Sinorhizobium fredii: one gene and its partner. The protein of the gene in region 2 interacts with the protein of the main gene of each other region in a pairwise test. Links are inferred from orthologs where the notes say so. Each region holds a gene or a part of one and is shown on either strand. Other genes may lie near its edges. The genes, in order: gyrA and gyrB.

Evidence for each region.
Region 1: the proteins of gyrB (region 2) and gyrA interact in binary tests that used the Escherichia coli proteins (3 or more experiments, as listed by UniProt). The link is inferred for Sinorhizobium fredii from one-to-one orthologs.

The regions. Positions count from the first base shown.
Region 1 is NZ_CP024307.1:1,984,541-1,988,161, reverse strand. What follows is about bases 138-3,440. They hold gyrA (DNA gyrase subunit A), read right to left. Parts: upstream 3,122-3,440; coding sequence 338-3,121; downstream 138-337. Other genes in these bases: NXT3_RS09860 (MarC family protein), read left to right, coding at 3,429-3,440; NXT3_RS09870 (transglycosylase SLT domain-containing protein), read left to right, coding at 138-255. In the rest of the region: more of NXT3_RS09870, read left to right, coding at 1-137; more of NXT3_RS09860, read left to right, coding at 3,441-3,621. UniProt on the Escherichia coli protein: A type II topoisomerase that negatively supercoils closed circular double-stranded (ds) DNA in an ATP-dependent manner to maintain chromosomes in an underwound state.
Region 2 is NZ_CP024307.1:8,124-11,500, forward strand. The notes cover bases 46-3,104. They hold gyrB (DNA topoisomerase (ATP-hydrolyzing) subunit B), read left to right. Parts: upstream 46-386; coding sequence 387-2,822; downstream 2,823-3,104. Other genes in these bases: NXT3_RS00060 (helix-turn-helix domain-containing protein), read left to right, coding at 46-252; NXT3_RS00070 (nitroreductase family protein), read right to left, coding at 2,927-3,104. Also shown: more of NXT3_RS00060, read left to right, coding at 1-45; more of NXT3_RS00070, read right to left, coding at 3,105-3,377. UniProt on the Escherichia coli protein: DNA gyrase negatively supercoils closed circular double-stranded DNA in an ATP-dependent manner to maintain chromosomes in an underwound state.

The DNA of each region.
Region 1 (3,621 bases), 2.0 Mb from region 2 along the record:
TGGGCGCCCTGGGGCGTTCAATTGGCGGCCCACCAGAGGAAAACCATCGCGCACCGCCTGTTCCTGAACGCCGTGAAAAGACTGCCGGCGCCGATCAACGGCGAAAAGGCGCTCGTTGTGCGCGAGCGCAACGGCAGCTTCGGCGGCAGAACGCGTTATGCAGCCCGCATCGGCCGCCAGACGCGAAGCGAGGCGGACAAGCTCTGCACGACGATTCGCCGCAGCGGCGGCGCCTGCATCGTCTTCAAGAACTGACCGGCGAGCGCTGTCATTCCGGCCGTGCCTCACCGACAAAAAAGCCCGCCATAGGCGGGCTTTTTCCTGTGTGGCGAGTTGCTCACTCGTCGGCGTCGGCCGGCGGTTCGGCAACGATGGCCTCGCCGGCCGTGACGATCTCCTCGATCTCATCGTCGCCTTCCGGCTCGCTGATCCGCTCGACGGAGACGACCTTCTCGTCCTTGGCGGTCGAAAAGATCGTAACGCCCTTGGTCGCCCGGCTTGCCAGGCGGATGCCGTCGACAGGTACGCGGATGAGCTGGCCACCGTCCGAGACCAGCATGATCTGGTCGTTGTGCTGGACCGGGAAGGCCGCGACGAGTTCGCCGATTTCCGCAGTTTTCGATGTATCGGTGGCACGGATGCCCTTGCCGCCACGGCCGGAAGTGCGGAAGTCGTAGGACGAGGAGCGCTTGCCGAAGCCCCTTTCGGAGACCGTCAACACGAATTGCTCGCGCGCCTTCAGTTCCTCGTAGCGCTCGTTGGAGAGTTCGCCGCCATTGGTGACCTCCTCGCCGACAAGCACGATCTCTTCTTCCTCGCCGGTTGCGGCGCGGCGTTCGGCTGCCGACCGCTTCAGATAGGCCGCCCGCTCCCACGGCTCGGCTTCGACGTGAGCGAGGATCGCCATCGAGATGATCCGATCGCCGTCGGCGAGCGAAATGCCGCGAACGCCGATCGAGTTGCGGCCAGCGAAGACACGGACATCAGAGACCGGGAAACGGATGCATTGCCCGCAGGCCGTCGTCAGCACCACGTCGTCGAATTCCGTGCAGGTATCGACGGAGAGGATCTCATCGCCCTCCTCCTCGAGCTTCATCGCGATCTTGCCGTTGCGGTTGACCTGGACGAAGTCGGAAAGCTTGTTGCGGCGAACGGTGCCCCGCGTCGTCGAGAACATCACGTCCAGGTTCTCCCAGGTCGTCTCGTCCTCTGGCAGCGGCATGATCGTCGTGATTCGTTCGCCGGGTTCGAGCGGCAGCATGTTGATCAGCGCCTTGCCGCGGGACTGGGGCGTGCCGATCGGCAAGCGCCAGACCTTCTCCTTGTAGACGATGCCGCGCGACGAGAAGAACAGCACCGGCGTGTGGGTGTTGGCGACGAATAGCCGGATAACGAAATCCTCGTCACGCGTGGCCATGCCGGAGCGACCCTTGCCGCCGCGGCGCTGCGCCCGATAGGTCGTCAGCGGCACGCGCTTGATGTAGCCGAGGTGGGAGACGGTAACGACCATGTCCTCCCGGGCGATCAGATCCTCGTCGTCCATATCCGGACCGCCATCGGCGATCTCGGTGCGGCGCGGCGTGCCGAACTCGTCGCGGACGGCCGCGAGCTCGTCCTTGACGATCTGCATGATGCGCAGCCGCGAGGAGAGGATTTCCAGATAGTCGCGGATCTCCTCGCCTATCTTGTTGAGTTCGTCGCCGATTTCGTCGCGACCGAGCGCGGTGAGGCGCTGCAGGCGTAGATCGAGGATGGCGCGGGCCTGCTCTTCCGAGAGGTTGTAGGTGCCGTCGTCGTTGATGCGGTGGCGGGGATCGTCGATCAGCCGGATCAGCGCGTCGACGTCATGGGCCGGCCAGCGGCGCTCCATCAATTGTTCGCGGGCGGTCTGCGGATCCGGCGCATGACGGATGAGCTTGATCACCTCGTCGATATTTGCGACGGCAATGGCAAGGCCGACCAAGACATGGGCGCGCTCGCGGGCCTTGCGCAGCAGGAATTTCGTTCTCCGGCTAACGACTTCCTCGCGGAAGGAGACGAACGCGCGCAGCATGTCGAGCAGCGTCAGCTGCTCGGGCTTGCCGCCGTTCAGCGCCACCATGTTGCAGCCGAAGGAGGTCTGCAGCGGCGTATAGCGATAGAGCTGGTTGAGGATGACCTCGGCATTGGCATCGCGCTTCAGCTCGATGACGACGCGGTAACCCTGGCGGTCGGACTCGTCGCGCAGGTCGGAAATGCCTTCGATACGCTTGTCGCGCACCAGTTCGGCCATCTTCTCGATCATCGTCGCCTTATTCACCTGATAGGGAATTTCGGTGATGATGATCTGCTCGCGATCGCCGCGCATCGGCTCGACATGGGCGCGGCCGCGCATGATCACCGAACCGCGGCCCGTCTCATAGGCCTGGCGAATGCCGGCGCGACCGAGGATCAGCGCCCCGGTCGGAAAGTCGGGGCCCGGAATGATCTGCATCAGCTCCGGCAGTTCGAGTGCCGGATCATCGATCAGCGCAATGCAGCCATTGATGACTTCGCTCAGATTGTGCGGCGGGATGTTGGTCGCCATGCCGACGGCGATGCCGCCCGCGCCGTTGACGAGCAAGTTCGGAAATTTCGCCGGAACGACGACCGGCTCCTGCAAGGTGCCGTCGTAATTGTCGCGGAAATCGACCGTTTCCTTGTCGAGGTCATCGAGCAGCGAATGGGCCGCCTTCTGCAGCCGGCACTCGGTATAGCGTTCGGCCGCCGGCGGATCGCCGTCGACCGAACCGAAATTGCCCTGGCCGTCGATCAGCGGCAGCCTGAGCGACCAATCCTGCGCCATGCGCGCCAGTGCGTCGTAGATCGCCATGTTGCCGTGCGGATGGTATTTACCCATCACGTCACCGGTGACGCGGGCACATTTGACGTATTTCTTGTTCCAATCGATGCCGAGTTCGCTCATCCCGTAAAGGATACGTCGGTGAACCGGTTTCAGACCGTCGCGCACATCGGGAAGGGCGCGGGAAACGATCACGCTCATGGCGTAATCGAGATAGGACCGCTGCATTTCCTCGATGATGGAAATCGGCTCGATGCCTGGCGGAGTCTTTCCGCCGCCGGGAGTGCTTTGCTCAGTCAATGTCGATCACGATCTTTGTTCAGAATCAGTCAGTTCTTATAGCCGAATGCAGCATCAAGCGCCAATTTTGGCCGATGGTTTTGAACAGTCTTTTGCCGCCGGAACGGGCTTTTCTAGGGCAAGAATCCACAAATCGGAAGAGCTTCTCCGTATGTCTCGGACGGATGCGGCGTTCCTTGGCGTGAAGCCGGTTTAGGCTATCGCGCAACGCTTGGCTAGCCGGCCCTTCCCAAGCGCGCATCGGTTGCCTAAGAATGCAGCGCCGCTACCGGAGAAAGACCCGGACAGCGATCCGGAGGGGGAACGGATGTTCAATGTCGATCTGCTGATCAATGCGTTGACGACGCTGCTCGTAACACTCGACCCGCCGGGTCTTGCGCCCATTTTCCTGAGCCTCACGGTCGGTCTGAGCCGGCAGGAGCGTTTCCAGGTCGCGACCCGCGGCTCGCTGATCGCCTTTTTCATCCTCGCCGCCTTTGCCCTTTTCGGCGACGGCATTC
Region 2 (3,377 bases):
GCCCCGAGTTTCGATTTCCTGCAGCGCGTCGCCGGCTACTTCAATGTGATCTGGGACGAGGCCGACGAGCTCTTCAGCATCGCGCGGCTCTCCGATCCGAAGGTCGTGCTCGACACTTCGGGTCTGCCGCCCGGCCACACCGCCTTTGCCAACCGCCTGAGCGAGCGGATTCGCGGCCTTTCGGGCGAAGCGATCGAGGCGATGGAAGATATTTTGGAAAAAGCCACATTTCCTGATAATGACAGGGGATGAAGCCTCGCCCCGGCCGCGCTCGCGACGCCCGGGATTTGGAACCCGTGGACAAATTTCCTATAGTCCGCGAGGCATCCGCGCTGTGATTCGCAACGAATCACGACGTCCGAAAACCTGGAAAGACCTGAAGCCGAATGACCGATATCTCTGAGACCGAAGCAGGCGCGATCGCCGAATATGGTGCCGATTCCATCAAGGTGTTGAAGGGCCTCGACGCCGTGCGCAAGCGGCCGGGCATGTATATCGGCGATACCGATGATGGCTCCGGTCTGCACCACATGGTCTATGAGGTCGTCGACAACGCGATCGACGAGGCACTGGCCGGCCATGCCGACATCGTCACGGTTACGCTCAATCCCGATGGCTCCTGCACCGTGACCGACAACGGCCGTGGCATTCCGACGGACATTCACCGGGAAGAGGGCGTCTCGGCGGCCGAGGTGATCATGACGCAGCTTCATGCCGGCGGCAAATTCGACCAGAACTCCTACAAGGTGTCCGGCGGATTGCACGGCGTCGGCGTTTCGGTCGTCAACGCCCTTTCCGTGTCGCTCAAGCTCAAGATCCGTCGCGCCGGCAAGATCCACGAGATGAGCTTTACCCACGGCGTCGCCGATGGGCCGCTGACGATTACCGGCGACGCCGGCAGCGAAACCGGCACCGAAGTCACCTTCCTGCCGAGCGAGCAGACCTTCTCTAAGACCGAATTCGACTTCGCAACGCTCGAACATCGCCTGCGGGAGCTCGCCTTCCTGAATTCCGGCGTCCGGATCGTCCTGACCGACAAGCGCCACTCGGACATCCGCCGCGACGAGATGATGTATGACGGCGGACTCGAGGCCTTCGTCGCCTATCTCGACCGGGCGAAGAAGCCGCTCGTGCACAAGCCGGTCTCGATCCGCGGCGAGAAGGACGGCATCACCGTCGAGGTGGCCATGTGGTGGAACGACAGCTACCACGAGAACGTGCTCTGCTTCACCAACAACATTCCGCAGCGCGACGGCGGCACCCACATGGCCGGCTTCCGCGGTGCTCTGACCCGGCAGATCACCTCCTATGCCGATACGTCCGGCATTACCAAGAAGGAAAAGGTGTCGCTGACCGGCGACGATTGCCGCGAAGGCTTGACGGCGGTCCTGTCGGTCAAGGTGCCGGATCCGAAGTTTTCCTCGCAGACCAAGGACAAGCTGGTGTCGTCCGAAGTCCGGCCGGTGGTCGAGAGCCTCGTCAATGAGGCGCTCAGCGTCTGGCTCGAGGAAAATCCCTCCGATGCGAAGATCCTCGTCGGCAAGGTCGTCGAGGCGGCCGCCGCCCGCGAAGCGGCGCGCAAGGCGCGTGAACTGACGCGCCGCAAGGGGGCCCTCGACATCTCGTCGCTGCCGGGCAAGCTCGCCGACTGCTCCGAGCGAGATCCGGCCAAGTCGGAAGTGTTCCTGGTGGAGGGCGATTCGGCAGGCGGTTCGGCCAAGCAGGGCCGCTCGCGCGAGAACCAGGCGATCCTGCCGCTGCGCGGCAAGATCCTGAATGTCGAGCGGGCGCGCTTCGACAAGATGCTGTCGAGCCAGGAAATCGGCACCCTGATCACCGCACTCGGCACCTCGATCGGCAAGGACGAGTTCAATGCCGACAAGCTGCGCTATCACAAGATCATCATCATGACGGATGCCGACGTCGACGGCGCCCATATCCGCACGCTGCTGCTGACCTTCTTCTTCCGGCAGATGCCGGAGCTGATCGAGCGCGGCCACCTCTATATCGCCCAGCCGCCGCTCTACAAAGTGACGCGCGGCAAGTCCGCCCAGTACCTGAAGGACGAAAAGGCATTCGAGGAGTATCTGATCACGACCGGCCTCGATGAGGCGTCGCTGACGCTCGGCTCGGGTGAGGTCAGGGCCGGTCAGGATCTCCGCGAGGTGATCAACGACGCCTTGCGCCTGCGCTCGCTGATGGACGGACTGCATTCGCGCTACAACCGGGCGATCGTCGAGCAGGCGGCGATTGCCGGCGCGCTGAATACCGAGCTCAACAGCCATCACGACGACTACCAGAAGGTCGCCGCCGAAGTGGCGCGCCGTCTCGACGTCATTGCCGAGGAGACCGAACGCGGCTGGACCGGGTCGGTGACGGCCGAAGGCGGCCTGAAGCTCGAGCGCATGGTGCGCGGCGTCAAGGAAGTGGCGGTGCTCGACATGGCGCTGATCGGTTCCTCCGATGCCCGCCACATCGACCAGCTGACGGCGAAGCTCAAGGAAGTCTACGCCGAACCGCCGGTCCTGCGCCGCCGCGACGGCACGCAGGAGATCAGCGGGCCGCGGGCTCTCCTGGACGCGATCTTCGCTGCCGGCCGCAAGGGGCTGACGATGCAGCGCTACAAGGGCCTCGGCGAAATGAACGCCGAGCAATTGTGGGAAACGACGCTCGACCCGAATGTGCGCTCTTTGCTGCAGGTCAAGGTTTCCGACGCGACCGACGCGGACGGGCTGTTCTCGCGCCTGATGGGCGACGAGGTGGAGCCGCGCCGCGACTTCATCCAGGAAAACGCGCTGAGCGTCGCCAACCTCGACATCTGAGAAGCCGATCAGCAGAGACACTCGGCGGTGCTGTATATGAAAGCGTGGGGCTGTCTCGGCTCCGCGCTTTTTTCATTTGAGCTGCGGGCGGAAGGCTTTGCGCCTCAATCGCCCCTGAACTGACCTTCGAAAACGAATTCGTTGATTGGTTTGCGCTGGCTCGGCTTTTCGCGCTCCCGGAGATCGTCAGGAAGCGTGGCCGGATCGGCGAGCCTGCCGATTGCGACGGCCGCTTCCACCCGATAGTGCTCCGGCACGCCGGCGACGCGCATCGCCTTGTCGCGGTCGATCCCGGCCATGGCATGGGCATGCCACCCGGCAAGCTGGGTCTGGAGAGCGAAAGCGAACCAGGCGGCGCCGGTGTCGAAGGCATGCGTATAAGCGGGCCTGATCTCGCCGCTCGAGGTCTGCCTGTGGGTCTTCGAAAGAATGATCACGAGGGCCGAGGCGTTCTTGGCCCAGCGCTGATTTCCCTCGTCCAGCGTTTCCAGCAGGGAGGCGAAATACGCGGCGCCGCGGCGGGCATAGACGAAGCGCCACGGCTGGATATTGCTG